2 regions of the Pseudomonas sp. SCB32 genome follow, and region 1 is predicted to be linked to the other one. Evidence: riboswitches for the same ligand, from Rfam matches in the RefSeq annotation. Region 1 holds a riboswitch; the other holds the start of a gene.
The links. Region 1 has a riboswitch for manganese ahead of GA645_RS22915 (TMEM165/GDT1 family protein). Riboswitches for the same ligand answer to the same signal wherever they lie in the genome.
Positions count from the first base shown of each region.

Region 2: it holds a riboswitch for manganese, as region 1 does, so the genes downstream of both, GA645_RS24315 (sodium:calcium antiporter) here and GA645_RS22915 (TMEM165/GDT1 family protein) in region 1, are expected to answer to the same signal.

Region 1 is NZ_CP045118.1:5,018,420-5,026,050, reverse strand. Features, by position in the region: gene GA645_RS22925 (NAD-dependent epimerase/dehydratase family protein) at 1-320, shown strand, start outside; gene GA645_RS22920 (ketosteroid isomerase-related protein) at 544-987, opposite strand; gene GA645_RS22915 (TMEM165/GDT1 family protein) at 1,092-1,673, opposite strand; yybP-ykoY riboswitch at 1,751-1,882, opposite strand; gene GA645_RS22910 (amino acid permease) at 1,926-3,383, opposite strand; gene GA645_RS22905 (class I SAM-dependent methyltransferase) at 3,501-4,505, opposite strand; gene GA645_RS22900 (DUF1835 domain-containing protein) at 4,558-5,322, opposite strand; gene GA645_RS22895 (2-hydroxyacid dehydrogenase) at 5,319-6,284, opposite strand; gene GA645_RS22890 (LysE family translocator) at 6,367-6,996, shown strand; gene GA645_RS22885 (helix-turn-helix domain-containing protein) at 7,093-7,631, opposite strand, start outside.
Region 2 is NZ_CP045118.1:5,314,903-5,322,533, reverse strand. Features, by position in the region: gene GA645_RS24340 (acyltransferase) at 471-1,562, opposite strand; partial or broken gene GA645_RS24335 (IS5/IS1182 family transposase) at 1,989-2,114, opposite strand; RNA gene ssrA (transfer-messenger RNA) at 3,503-3,860, opposite strand; gene GA645_RS24320 (type 1 glutamine amidotransferase domain-containing protein) at 3,935-4,612, opposite strand; gene GA645_RS24315 (sodium:calcium antiporter) at 4,702-5,712, opposite strand; yybP-ykoY riboswitch at 5,779-5,936, opposite strand; gene GA645_RS24310 (hypothetical protein) at 6,199-6,450, opposite strand; gene GA645_RS24305 (HAMP domain-containing sensor histidine kinase) at 6,536-7,631, opposite strand, start outside.

The sequences.
Region 1 (7,631 bases):
TCGGCGAGCGCTACCTGCTCACCGGGCACAACATCGAGATGGGCGAGTTGACCGCCACCATCGCTCGCCTGTTGGGCAAGCCGGCGCCGACACCGATGCCACTGCACCGTGCGCGCGCCTTGGCGACCCTGGGTCGCTGGCGCTACCGGCTGACCGGCAAGGTGCCGCTGCTGGACGATACGGCGATCGAGGTGATGGCCGGCGGGCAGTTCCTCGATGGGCGCAAGGCGCGCGAAGAGCTGCGCTTCGAGTCCCATGTGCCGCTGGAGGATACGCTGGAGCGGGCGATCGCCTGGTTCCATGCCAATGACTATCTGTAGATTGCGCACCCTGTAGGAGCCACTGTCTTTTGGGCTCCCGCGTTCGCGGGAGTGACGGAGGTGGGATTCGCGCTCCCTGCGTCATCCCCGCGAACGCGGGGACCCAGAAACAATGTAGGAGCGAGCTTGCTCGCGAACCCGCCCCGCTGCGGGGGGCGCGAGCAACCTCGCTCCTACGAAGAGCACAAATGAAAAGGCCCGGCAGATGCCGGGCTTTTTCATCTCAGGGCAGCGCCTTCTCGGCAAAGGGCCGGTTCTGCAGCCCCATCTGCGCGCGGAAGCTTTCCATGTCGAACATGGTGCACAGTTCGACGATTTCCCCGGTACTGCTGAACACCCAGAAGCCCATGGCCGACAGGCTGAGAATCTTTTCGCTGGCCGGGTAGCCGAAGGCGGGGCGGGAGATGCTGCCCAGCAGGGTGCTCCAGGTGAACACCTTGTTGCCTTCGCGGATGCATTCCTCCACCACCACTTCCAGGTCCGGCATGGCCGAGCGGATCTCCTGTACCAGGCGGCGGTAGCCGGCGTTGTTCAGGGGTTGCGCGGTGAAGGCGCTCTTGTAGATGAAGTCCGGGCTGTGCAGCTGCTCGGCCAGCGCCAGGTGACCCTTGTTCCACGCAAGGTCGATGTGCTGGCGAGCGAGCTTCTTGAGATCCTTCTCAGACATGGCGCTTCCTGTGCTTGCTGATGTACGGGGAGAATGGCGCACCACTGTGTATCGATTGTGAAACACAGGCATTGGCCGGCGCGCCAGGCTCCCTCGAGCTCAGGTCAGAGCACGCCGCCCAGTTGCAACGCATGCCAGACGGCGGCCAGGCCGAGAACGGCGAAGGCGGCGGCGGCCAGGCGGCGGATCAGGTTGAGCGGCAGGCGATCGGCGGCGAAGTTGCCGGCCAGCACCACCGGCACGTTGGCGATCAGCATGCCCAGCGTGGTGCCCATCACCACCAGCCAGAAGTGCGGGTACTGCGCGGCCAGCATCACGGTGGCGACCTGGGTCTTGTCGCCCATCTCGGCGAGGAAGAAGGCGATCAGGGTGGTGAGGAACGGGCCGAATTTCTTCAGCGCGCCTTCTTCGTCGTCATCCAGCTTGTCGGGGATCAGGGTCCAGCCGGCGACGGCCAGGAAGCACGCGGCCAGCACCCAGCTCAGGGTGGTTGCCGAGAAGAAGCTGGCGACCCAGCTGCCAACGGCGCCGGCGGCGAAGTGGTTGGCCAGGGTGGCGGCGATGATCCCGGCGATGATCGGCCAGGGCTTGCGGAAACGGGCAGCGAGGACGAGCGCGAGCAGTTGCGTCTTGTCGCCGATTTCGGCCAGGGCAACGATCAGGGTTGGGACGAAGAGGGATTCCATCAGGCTTCCTAAGGGGCGGGTCGACTAATCACCATGACACGCGCCACCTGCCCGCCCCGGGTCAGGTTGCTCGTGTCATAGGTCTTGTCAAACCCGGGCCTGAGCGTTGCAGGCGTGGGTCGCACGCGCCATGGTCTGTGGACCAAGTGTGTTGACGCGTACCGGGCGAGCTGGGCGCTCGCGGGAGACTACTCCCCTAGGACGGGGGCATTCTGCCCAAGTCCTAGGACTTGGGCAAGCCTGCGCGTCGGATCATTCGCGGTGGGAGCGGATGTCCATGTCCTCGTAGCGAATGAAGCGGGTGCCGTTCTTGAAGCGGTAGCCCAGCCAGATCGAGAGGAACAGCGGGATGGTGATGTAGGTGGCGATCAGCCCGGGCCAGTCCACGTGCTCGCCGACGAACGCCTGGTAGTTCTGCCCCAGGGTGATGACCAGGCAGAGGGTGAAGGCGAACAGCGGGCCAAAGGGGAACCATTTGGCGCGGTACGGCAGGCTGTTGAGGTCGCCGCCCTGCAGGACAAAGGCCTTGCGGAAGCGGTAATGCGACACGGCGATGCCCAGCCAGACGATGAAGCCGCACATGCCCGAGGCGTTGAGCAGCCAGGTGTAGACGGTCTTGTCGCCGATGAAGCTGGTGAGGAAGCACAGCGCGCCGACGAAGGTGGTGGCCAGCAGCGCATAGCGCGGCACGCCGCTATCGGACACCTGGGTGAACAGGCGCGGCGCCTTGCCCTGGGTGGCCATGGTGTAGAGCATCCGGGTCGAGGCGTACATGCCCGAGTTGCCCGCCGAGAGGATCGCCGAGAGGATCACCGCGTTCATCACGCCCGCGGCGGCGGCGAGGCCCGCGCGCTCGAACAGCAGGGTGAAGGGCGAGGTGCTGATGTCGGCGCTGTCGGTCTTGAGCAGGTTCGGATCTGTGTAGGGGATCAGCATGCCGATCACGAAGATCGACAGGATGTAGAACATCAGGATTCGCCAGAACACCTGGCGGATGGCGATGGGAATGGACTTCTGCGGGTTTTCCGATTCACCGGCGGCGACGCCGATCAGCTCGGTGCCCTGGAAGGAGAAACCGGCGATCATCGCCACCCCGATCATCGCCTGCAGGCCGCCGACGAAGGGTGCGTCACCGGTGGTGAAGTTGCTGAAGCCGGGGCTGTCGATGCCGTGCATGATGCCGATGATGCTGGCCAGGCCAATGCCGATGAATACGACGACGGCGACCACCTTGATCAGTGCGAACCAGAACTCGCTCTCGCCGAAGCCCTTCACCGAGAAGAAGTTGAGCATGAACATGATGCCCAGGAACACCACGCTCCAGTAGATGCCGGGCACGTCAGGGAGCCAGAACTTCATCACCAGCTGTGCGGCCACCAGTTCCGCGGCGATGGTCACCGCCCAGTTGTACCAGTAGTTCCAACCCATGGCGAAACCGAAGCCATCGTCGATGAAACGGCTGCCGTAGGTGCAGAACGAGCCGGAATCGGGGATGTGCGCCGCCAGCTCGCCGAGGCTGGTCATGAGGAAGAACACCATCAGGCCGATCAGCGCGTAGGCCATCAGCGCGCCGCCGGGGCCGGCGGTGGCGATGGTGCTGCCGGAGGCGACGAACAGGCCGGTGCCGATGGAGCCGCCGATGGCGATCATGTTCAGGTGGCGGGGCTTGAGAGAGCGCTTCAGGTGATGCGGCTTCTCTTTCGGCCCCATGGCGAATGTCAGCTCGACATCGTCGTTGATTCTGCGATTCACGGGTGTCCTCGATCAGTCTGGGCGTGCAGCGGCGCGCCGGTCCATGGCTCGCTGCAGTGTAGTGCGGGCCTTGGGTCAGCGCCGTCGGGCGCTATAAATGCGGAAGCCGTCGGACTCGGCCAGGGTCTGGCAGGGGCCGAGGTGCTGCTCGATCAGCGGCGGGTATTTCAGGAAGCTGTTGGCCACCAGGCGCAATTCGCCGCCGGACGCCAGATGGCGCGCGGACTGGCGCAGCAGGTGTTCAGTAGCCGCATAGCTGGTGTGCACGCCTTGGTGGAAGGGCGGGTTGCTGACGATGGCGGCGAGGTTTTCCGGTGCGGCATCGATGCCGTCGCCGGCGATCACTTCGCCTTCCAGGTTGTTGGCGGCCAGGGTCAGGCGGCTGCTCTCGACGGCGAAGGCGTCGACGTCCAGCAGGGTCAGGCGGCTCTGTGGATAACGTCGTTTGAGCGTTGCGCCGAGCACCCCCGCGCCGCAGCCGAAGTCCAGCACATGGCCGCTCGGCAGGCCGTCCAGTTGCTCCAGCAACAGGGCACTGCCGCGATCCAGGCGGCCATGGCTGAACACGCCGGGCAGGGTGATGACTTGCAGAGGGCCATCGGCCAGCGGCAGTTCATAGCGTTGCGCCAAGGCGTGCAGGTCGGGTGCTACAGGCGCACCGTCGATGTGCGCGTGCCACAGCTGGCAATGGCGGGCACTGTCGAGCTTGCTGGCGCGGCCGAATTCGCCGAGCTGCTTGCTGGCGCGTTCGACGCCGGCGCGCTTCTCGCCGAGCAGATACAGCTCGCCGCCGGGCACGCAACTGGCCAGGGCGGCGAACAGGTAATCGGTGAGTTCACGGGATTTGGGCAGGAACAGCACGGCGGCGTCGAACTCGCCTTCCGGGGCGGTCGCGCCGAAGTGGCAGCGGCCCGGATAGCGGGCTTCGAGCTGGCGGGCTTCGCCGGCGTGCCAGCTCCAGCCCCGGGCCTGCGGCAGGTCGCCGAGCAAGGCGTCGGCGGGCAGGCCGGCGAGCAGGACGCGGCCCTGGAAGCGCTCGATCTGGCGCAGCAGCACTTCACTGGTGGGGGCGTTGGACATGCGGCCTCCTGGAAAAAAGGGCGGGAGTTTAGCAGGGCCGCAATGGCCGAGCCTAGGCGAGCCGCACCTCGGCGTTGTTCCAGAAGTCCTCGCCACGCAGCGCAAGGTGCCCCGCCGCGACTTGTTCGCGCAGGCGCCAGGCGGCCAGCAGGTCGCTGACGAACAGACCCTCGACATAGGCCATGGTCGGCCCGATCACCGATTGCACCGGCCGCCAGGATTCGCTGGCGCTGTCCAGCAGGACGCGGTCGATGTGCTCATAACCGACGCCGCTCAACTGGCCGTCGAGCCACAGGCGCAGTTCGGCATTGTCGGCCAGGGCGCGCTGCCAGTCCTCGCCCAGGCACTGGCGTTCGGTGGCGTCTACTTCATGGCTGGCGGCCAGGGCATTGGCCAGTTCAACGGGCTTGAGCATGGCGATGGCGTGGCGATCGTCGCAGCGGCACTGGCCGCTGCCGGCGCCGACGCTGCGCAGGGTGACGTGTGCCGGCAGCAGGGCGCAGATGCGGCGCAACAGCAGTTGTTCGCTGGCGCTGTCGCCGTGCCAGAGGGTGACGATGCTGGCGTCCGGGCTGCGCAGCCAGTTCAGGTCGGTGCCCAATTCGATGGCGATCTCGCGCTCGCGCAGGACTTCGCCGCCCAGCTCATGCCAGAACGCGGCACGTTGCTGGCAGGGTGGGTTATCCACATCGCTTAGCGGGCCGACGGCCAGATCGTCCGGCATCACGCGGATTCGCTTCTCGACCAGTACGCCGGCTTCCACCGCCCGGTGCAGGGCATCGGCGGCGCCGTCGCCGCAGACCAGATGCAGGCTCATGGCGCCACCTCCCGGCGCGGCTCACCGGCGAAGAAGCCGGCGGCGTTCTCGCTCAACTGGCCGACGATGCGCTGTCGCGCCTCGCGGCTGCCCCAGGCGCTGTGCGGGGTGAGGATGAAGCGCGGAAGGTCGCCGGCCAGCAGCGGGTTGCCGTCCTTGGGCGGTTCCACGCTGAGCACGTCGAAGGCGGCGCCGCCCAGATGGCCGCGGCGCAGGGTGTCGGCCAGCGCCTGCTCGTCCACCAGGCCGCCGCGGGCAGTGTTGATCAGGAAGGCTTTGGGCTTCATCAGGTCCAGTTCTCGCTGGCCGATCAGGTTGCGCGTGGCGTCGGTCAGAGGGCAGTGCAGGGTGAGGGCGTCGACCTGCGGCAACAGCTCGTCCAGCGCCAGGCGATCGGCGCGCGGCGGACGGCCTGGCAGTGCCCCGAGCAGCACGCGCATGCCGAAGGCTTCGGCCAGCTTCGCCACCGCGCCGCCCAGTTCGCCGTGGCCTAGCAGGCCGAGGGTCTTGCCTTCCAGCTCGACGATGGGGAAGTCCAGCAGGCAGAACTGCGGCGCCTGCTGCCAGCGCCCGGCGCGGACGGCGGCCTGGTAGTCGGGCAGGCGGGTGGCCAGGGCGAGCAGCAGCATCAGCGTGTGCTGGGCCACCGATGGGGTGCCGTAGCCCTGGCAGTTGCTGACGATCACGCCGTGCTTTCGCGCGGCATCGAGGTCGACGTTGTTGGTGCCGGTGGCGGCCACCAGGATCAGCTTGAGCTCCGGGCACCGCTCGAAGACTTCGGCACCGATGCGCACCTTGTTGCTGATCGCCACCTGCGCGCCTTCGAGCCGCTCGGCCACCTGCTCTGCATCGCTGCGCCCGTGCAGGACCATCTCGCCGAACTGCGCGCGCAGCGGCGCGAGGTCGAGGTCACCGAGGTCGAGGGAGGCGTGGTCGAGGAAGACGGCGCGAGCGCTGTTCATGGGTAGCTGTACCTTTTGCAGTGATTCGGCGTGACGTAAGGTAGTCAGCCTAACTGTTTTCCGAACGCTCTGCGGAGGCGCGATGTACTGGACGGAATTTCTCACCGTGGCATTCATCCATCTGCTGGCGGTCGCCAGCCCCGGTCCGGATTTCGCCGTGGTGGTGCGCGAGAGCGTGACCCACGGGCGCCGCGCCGGGACCTGGACGGCGCTGGGGGTGGGCAGTGCGATTTTCCTTCACGTCACCTATTCGCTGCTGGGCATCGGCCTGATCGTGTCGCAGTCCATCGTCCTGTTCAACGCGCTGAAGTGGCTGGCAGCGGCCTACCTGTTGTACATCGGCTTCAAGGCGCTGCGCGCTCGCCCGGCCGACCCGGCGGCGGCCGAAACCATCACTGCGCCGGTGGCACGCACCGCGCGCGGGGCCTATGTCGCCGGCTTCGTCACCAACGGCCTGAATCCTAAGGCCACGCTGTTCTTCCTCTCGCTGTTCACCGTGGTGATCAACCCGCACACGCCGCTGTTGGTGCAGGCTGGCTATGGCGTGTACCTGGCCTGCGCGACGGCCGTCTGGTTCTGCCTGGTGGCGCTGCTGTTCAGCCAGCAGCGCGTGCGCGCCGGTTTCGCCCGCATGGGCCACTGGTTCGACCGGGCGATGGGCGTGGTGCTGGTGGGGCTGGGGATCAAGCTGGCGTTCACCGAGCTGCATTGAAAGCGCGGGGCCGCGCTGGACTCACCCGTAGGAGCGGGCCATGCCCGCGATCGCGCCCATGGGGCGCTCCTACTGGGGGCCGGTGCCACGCCGGGGTCAGACCTTGAGTTCCGCCAACTGCGCCAACGCCTGCAAATACTCTCGCGGGTTCTCCCCCAGCAGCCGCCTGAACATCGCACTGAACGCCCGGCCGCTGGTGTAACCGAGCGCGGCGGCGACGCTCTGTACGCTTTCGCCGGCCAGCAGGCGCGGCAGGGCTTCGGTCAGGCGCAGTTGCTGGCGCCATTCCTGGAAACTCATGCCCAGTTCCTGGCGGAACAGCCTCGCCAGCGTGCGCGAGCTGGCGCCCACCTGCTGGCCCCAGTCCTCCAGGGTGTGCGGGTGCTCGGGGTGCTTCAGCAGTGCCTTGCAGATCGCCTGCAGGCGCCGGTCGGCCGGCAGTGGCAGGGCCAGCGGCAGGCGCTCCAGAGTGGCGATCTCCCGCAGGACGAGCTGCTCCAGCAGCGGCAGTGCCGGTTCGCCCGGCTGCGCCTGCCAGTGGATGCAGCGCAGGATCATTTCCCGCAACAGCGGCGTGACCGCCAGCACGCAGCAGTCGGTCAGGTTCTCCGGGCAGGCGTCGGCGCGGATGAACA
Region 2 (7,631 bases), 300 kb from region 1:
TGTTTTGAGGTCGGGGGTACAGGGCCCTACATGTTGGGTTGGAGGCCTATCCCAACTCTGACTTGGAAGAATACTCGCCAGCACCACCTCATAGGTGATTGAGCGTTGCTCAAACCTCTCCGGCGTTCTGCCACGCGAAAATTACTCATCACTGCCTCACCCTTGCGAAATGTTGCGCCCCAATTACTGTGTATGCAAACAGGGTTGTTAAGGCTCGCTCATGGGACCGCTTGAAACCTGCCGACACCTCCAGATGTACGAGAACGAATTCGAAGAACTGAACCTACAACTGCGTGAGGCGCGGGGGAAGATATTCAAGCTGTTGGAGGTGCACGCTATAGCTTTTATCGGTAACAGTCATAATTTTTCTTCAGACATAAAAACCCGCACTCGCCGAGTTTGATTTTTAAAATTACTCAAGGCTGTTCAGCTTTTATCATTCTATGCTTTGCACAGATAAAGCGCTGCTACTAATTATATGCATATACAGAAACTGCACGACTCCGAATCTTTTCGCAAATTATTTTACTAAGCTTCATAGATGTCTTCTCTAGGAAAATATACGCAAGCGAAGAAACGAGCATAAGAATGGAGATATATAACAAAAAATTATAGTCGTCAGACATTGAAAAATAAGGAAAGATATTTTTATAACAAAACAAATAAAGTGGAAGTTGCAGTATGTAAACCGAATAGCTTATCTCGCCAAGAAACACAAAGACCCTCATTGACATCATGTCAATTAAAATATTCCTAGAGACGGAGAAGATGAAAATAAGAACTGCAAAAATAGGAGACAGGAGACTTGCTTCGACCGGTAATTTAAATCCGATCATATGCTCCCATGAGTGAATGTTACAGATAACATAGCTAACAAAAGCTACGGACAATACACATGTTGCCAAGGATAAAAATCCATCAAATGAAATCCTATCCTTGTAATCTGAATACAAACAGCCAGTTGCAATGCCGATCATAAAGCTATTTAGGTGTGAAATGGGGAAATAATAAACCAAGCTAAAGCCAATCGAAGGCCAGCTAGTGTTAATAGATTCAGCGCCAATAATATTCACATGAACGAGCTGGGTAATCAGCCATGCTGCAAGGCTAGAATATACAAAACCTTTTATATTCTTGGTGAAAACAAAAAGCACAGGGAAAACAACATAAAAGAAAGCTTCTACAGATACAGACCATGCTGGGCCATTGATCTGATCAGGCAGCGCCGGGAACCAAGCTAGCATAAATGTCGAAATGGACAAAAGTCCTAGAGTATTTAGTGCTCCATAAAATACATAAACCCCAAGAAGAATGGAGAAGAAGTATGAAGGGGAAATCCTAAATATTCTCTTAACATAGAACTCAGCAATGTTAATCTCTTTTTTTCGGTTCGCGATAGCTATAACAAACCCAGACAAAACAAAGAAGAATGTGACCATGACTGAGCCATTCCTTAGAGAATAAGGAAGGGAATTAATATAGCTAACATTCCCGCCAAAATGCGAAAACACAACAATAATTGCAGCTAAAAACCGTAAGCTTGTGAGAGCATCTATGCGCATCTCATACTCCGCCACTTAGAAAAAAGCGAGCACTATACATGAACTCATTACTCGGCATGAAAATATTTAGCCATCTGCATGGCCTTTGTCATGAACCACCAGCACTCCCTCTGAACATAGGCAGTCAGTCACCACGGCCGTTCCGGTCGCACCGTGGTACCACTTCGACCAGACAGAGGCCAACCCCTGCCTGGTGATGGGGATGGATTCTCTCCAGGCAAAAAAACGCTCGGTGGCGGGTGTCGATACTTGTGCTGATATCAGGTTGGGTTCAGGGGTAGGGAGGGTCTGAAGTAGCCATGTGTTTCTGGCCAACTTCGGCCGCCGCCGATTTTGAAAGTGGCGAATTGATCCAACGCTCAGATCTCTCACTCATTCCGGTCTTTATTCGCCGCTGCGAGCACCTCGCGGCGGCTATTCCCCGCACTATAGGCGCACCTCTCCTGCATTACTGTGTAAATGTCGTCGGGCCATCCACAGATTCGGCAGCGCAAACAGCGTCACCAGCTGTGCCGTGTTCTTGGCCAGGTCGCGGAAGCGCCTTTTCATATAGGCGACCCAGTAGGTACTGCATTCGAGGCGGCGGTCTATGCGCAGCTTCGTCGCAAGCGCCTGGATGAGGGCATTTCGGGTAAGACACTCAATAACGAACTGGGCTATACCAGCGCCGTGTTTAACGAGTTGAAGGCCCCTGGAGAAATCGACTACGACAACCCGCTGGCCAGGGTGCGGTTACTCGAGCTCCAAGAGCGGGAGTTGTCCTGGCGGACCTCGGCACAGATTGCCGAACTCCTCCAGGCGATCCGAAGCGGTTGCGAGAATCCGCATACGGAGCTGGTCGCGTTGCTATGTCTGGCGACTGGTGCACGTTGGTCGGAGGCTGAGCAGCTGACTCCGCATCGCGTACAAGGCAATGTCGTTACATACGCAGGCACCAAGTCCGGGAGGGTTAGTCATGTGCCTATTCGGGCTGAGATTGCTGATAGGTTCCAAGTACACTGGAAAGCCAATGCTCATACATCACGTCTTTCCGTCGTGATCTCGAACGTACTACGATTCAGTTGCCAGAAGGACAAGCAAGCGACGCATTGCGGCACACTTTATAATGAATGGCGGCAACATCCTCACATTACAGAGAACTCTGGGCCACTCTACGCTTGCGATGACGATGCGCACCTATCGCCGGATCATTTGCATGATGCAATGCGATTTGGGCCGTTGTATTGATTTGGTATGATTGGATTTAAGGGTATTGCTAATACTCCGTTGAGGTCGAGTGTGTATTGGAGTTTTTCGTTGCTTTCAAAGGCTAATGCAAATTAAATTATGTCGCCAGTATAGCTTCCATTCGGGGCTTGGTCTTGAGCAAGCCTGCGTGCATCATCAATGCCAGTGCGGAGCCAAATACCTTTTTCATAAGTGCCACATTTGATACGGTAACCGTTGGCTTGCAGTCTCCGAAGTACCAGTTGCGTGACTAAAAACTGTAGATTAGTGGTGCATTTAGCTTTTCGGTTTTAAACCAATCAGTAGGCTTCTTTCCTGCGCCGCGGTCGCCTCCGAATAAGAATAACCTGCCAACGGACGCTCCTTTATATCTTGTGATCTCCAGGCTTTGAGCATACGCACCATGCGCCTCAGATATTTGGCGTATGCTGTATGGTCTACCCCTGGATTGAACTTTATCCTGAGTGCACAAAAACACTTTTGTTCGTGACTATGGATGCCAGAACACCTATGTCCGTTTTGCTTGCCGGTGTCATTAAAATATTTGGCCAACTCATCTTTCATACCTCCATAATTTATCTATCTAGGAGGTAGAGTCCCGCCTAAAGCCATCACTTGGCAAGCTGGAGAAATGCGCAAGTGCTACCAGTTTCGACAGTTTTTCGACGCCCAAAGAAAAACCCCTGAAAACGCTAGGTTTTCAGGGGTTTGTTTGGTGGAGCCGGGGGGATTTGAACCCCCGTCCGCCAGTTCTCCGCTGTCGGTTCTACATGCTTAGCCATCTCTACTGAGTTAACTCCGCGCCGCCCGAGTGGCAGGGTGCTTGGAGCGAGCTGTATGAGTTTTAGCCGTTACGCCTACAGCGAACTTGGCGGCGATCCTGTTCTATATGACAGACCTAATCTTCGGGTTTACAGGCATCCCCTAGGGTCTGCTAGCGGCACTTAGGCTGCTAGGGCGTAGTTGTCGTCGTTGGCAACTATAAAGTTGTGGCAGCTGATTTACGAGAACTGTCACCTACTCGGCATGCCCCTCGAGTTTTGTTACCGGCGTCGAATCCTAATCGGCCCCAAAACCTTGAAAGGTCGGCGACCATTCTACGGGAAAGCTGCCCCAAGGTCCAATCGGGGCGGCGCAACTCGTTGTCAGGTCAGGAATTTCAGTACGGCTTCGGCCACGGCCTCGGAGGAAGCGGGGTTCTGGCCGGTGATCAGGCCCCGGTCGACTTCCACGTGGCTCTGCCAGTCGGGGCCTTTGCTGTAGCGGGCGCCGTTGGCCTTGAGCATGTCCTGGACGAGGAAGGGCACCACGTCGGTGAGACCGACGGCTTCCTCCTCGCTGTTGGTGAACCCGGTGACATGTCGGCCCTGTACCAGGGGACGGCCGTCCAGGCCACGTGGGTGGCGGAATACGGCCGGGGCGTGGCAGACAGCGGAGACGGGCTTGCCGCTGGAGTGGAAGGCTTCGATCAGCGCCACCGACGTCCTGTCCTCCGCGAGGTCCCAGAGTGGCCCGTGGCCACCGGGGTAGAACAGGGCGTCATAGTCGTCGGCGTGCACCTCCGCGAGTTTCACGGTACAGGCCAGCGCGGCCTGCGCTTCGCTGTCCTGGCGGAAGCGGCGGGTGGCCGGGGTCTGGGCGTCTTCTTCATCGCTCTTGGGATCGAGCGGCGGCTGGCCGCCTTTGGGCGAGGCCAGGGTCAGGGTGGCGCCGGCATCCTTGAACACGTAATAGGGCGCGGCGAACTCCTCGAGCCAGAAGCCGGTTTTCTTGCCGGTGCTGCCGAGCTGGTCGTGGGAGGTCAGGACTACCAGGATTTTCATGCTCACTCCTTCGGCGTATCGCGTATGACAAGCGGCTGCCGCAGCAACGGCAGCCCAGACTGGTCAGTGTAGGCGGTACGCCGCGCTCGTCAGCGTGACAGGGTGATGCCCAGATAGGCGGCGTACAGGGCGCCGTTGAGCAGCAGCACCCAGATCGGCAGTCCGTCGCGCTGGGCATTGAGGCGCAGCCAGAGGGCGGCGCCGAGCGTGATCAGCACCCCGGTGAGCACTTCGGTGCGCGGTTGCCAGGGGGTGAGCAGGATGCCGATGGCGGGCAGCAGGGTGCCCTGGAACACCATGGCGCCGCTGATATTGCCGAAGGCCAGGGTGTCCTTGCCGCGGCGAACCCAGAGGATGCTGTTGATCTTCTCCGGCAGTTCGGTGGCGATCGGGATGACCAGCAGTGACAGCAGCAGCGCGGAGACGCCCAGAAGGTGCGACAGTCCCTCGACGCCATGGATGAAGCCCTTGGCGCCCAGCACCAGCAGACCCAAGCCCAGCAGTAGCTGCAGCAGGATAGTCGCAAGGTTGGTCGGCAAGCCGATGCGCGACAGGTACATGTGGTGGTCGGCTTCAGTGCCGTGGCCGTTCTCCACCAGCTCCTGCGACGCCCTCAGCGTAAGGGTGATGTAGGCAACATAGGTGAGCACCAGCAGCAGGCTCAGGCCGAGGCGCACGGTCAGGTAGCCCGCCGGCACGAACATCGCGACCGTGGCGACGCTGAAGGCGATCAGGAAGAAGTTCAGGTCACGTTGCAGGCCCGTGCGTTCGGGGCGCACGCGTCCGGTCAGGCCACGCGCGCGCAGGGCGAAGCAGGCCATCAGGCAGGTGGACAGGGTCGACAGCATCAACGGCGCACCGAGGATGGCGCCAACACCGACTTCCTGGTTGAGGTTGGCGTTACTGGTGCCGGCGAACAGTGCCAGCAGGGGGATCAGGGTTTCCGGCAGGGCGGTGCCGATGGCGGCGAACAGCGAGCCCGTGACGCCTTCGGAGATGCCCTGGCGCTCGCCGAAATGCTCCAGCGCATTGGTGAAGACTTCGGCGGCAATCAGGATCACCAGCAGCATGCCGAGCAGTTCGAAGATGAAGGTCAGCATGCGCGCGGCTCCAGATGGATGGAGCAAGGGATGGGGTGGTGCATCACGGTGAAAACTCCCGGCCGGATCGATACCCATGACCACGCGCTCCCCGGCCGTTCGGAGGCTGCGTGGTCAAAGGTCTTGCCAGGCAGAATCGCTGGCGACGCCATGGCCTGTGGGCCAAGTGTGTTGACGTCGTCCCCGTTCGCGAGAACGGTCGGCTACTCCCCAATGACGCCGCGCATTCTATCCGATCGTGGGGCACGCTCAAGAAATGGTTTCACCAGGTGTCGATCAACGGACGTTTTCCCCCTGGCGCGGTGCCCGCCGTGGCACCGCAGCCAAGCCGCGCAGCAGCCAGCGGCGGCTGTCGGCCGGGTCAATGAACTGCTTTATCGCGAATGGTGAGAGTTTCGTCGGGTTTATCGGCGCACGAATCCCGCGGGGGACAAGGCACCCGGAAAACAAGGCGGCCGGCGCGCCCGGCCGGCCGTCGAACAGGGATCAGGATCTACCGGTCTGCTTGAGCAGCTTCAGGGCTTTTTCGGTTTGGGCGATGCAGGCCTTGGTATTGCCTGCCTGCTGGGACTGGATAGCCTTTTCCTGCAGGCGCATGGCCTGGTCCTGGGTCTGAGCGGTGCCGGCATTGGACTGCACGGCGGCGTCGATTTTCTGGAGGTTGTCGCTGCACAGGTCGGCGGCGAATGCCGGCGACGCCAGCAGGGCAGCGGTAATGAGCAGGGCGATACGTTTCATGGTTGGACTCCTGGCAATTTGCCCGAGTTGTCGCGGACCGATCATGCGGACCGTACAGGGTGGACTGTCGGGTTTTTCGCCAGGTTCACTCTTTTTCGCCAGCGCTTGCCGGCAGTTCGACGCAAACGCCCAGGCCGGCGCCCTCCAGCCCTTCGTGCAGGCTGATGCGGCCGTGATGGATCTCCACGATGCGCTTGACGATGGGCAGGCCAAGACCGCTGCCAGCGCTGTTGGCAACGCTGGGGCTGCGATAGAAGCGGGTGAAGATGGCGGCCTGCTCGGCCTGTGCAACGCCGGGGCCGTTATCGCGTACCCAGAGCAGCAGCTTGGTGCCGGCGCGCTCCAGGGTCACCGCCACCCGGCCGCCGTCGGGGGTGTAGCGCAGGGCGTTGCCGACCAGGTTGGTGAGGATCAGTCCGAGCCACACCGACACGCCCATCAGGGTGGTGCCCGGCTGGGTGTCGAGGGTGAGGTCGATGTGCTTGTCGATGGCCTGCGGGGCGAGCTCGGCGATGCTTTCCTCGGCGAGCAGGCCGAGGTCGACACGGCTGAAGGTTTCGTGCAGCTCTTCACCGTCGAGCCGGGCCAGCAACAGGATCTGCTCCATCAGCGCACTGATGCGCTCGACGCTGCGGCTGACCTGCTGCAGGCCATGGGCATGGGCCGCCGGATCGGAGGAGCGCAGCGCCACCTGGGCGTGGGTGCGCAGGCTGGCCAGCGGCGTACGGATTTCGTGGGCGGCATCACTGGTCAGACGGCGTTCGGCCTCCATGGCCAATTGCAGGCGCTCCAGCAGCAGGTTCAGTTCGTTGACCAGGCTGTGCACCTCCACCGGCGCCCGGTTCAGTGACAGCGGATGCAGGCTGTGGGCGGTGCGCAGGTGGAGCTGGGCTATCAGGCTGCGCAACGGTGCCAGCCCCTGGCGCACGCCGAGCCAGACCAGCACGAGGAACAGCGGCAGGGCCAGCAGCAGCGGGAACAGTGCGCTGAACAGCAGCAGTCGCAGGGTCTTGGAGCGGTATTGCTGGTTCTCGAATACCCAGATCCGCACGCCGTCCGGGCCTGTCGAGGCGATCTGCAGTACCCGCCAGCGCACGTCGCCCTGTTCCAGGCGGGAGAAGCCCAGCGGCTGCTGCTCGACGTCGGGTGGCGGCTGGTCGGTGGTGAGCAGGCGTTGGCCC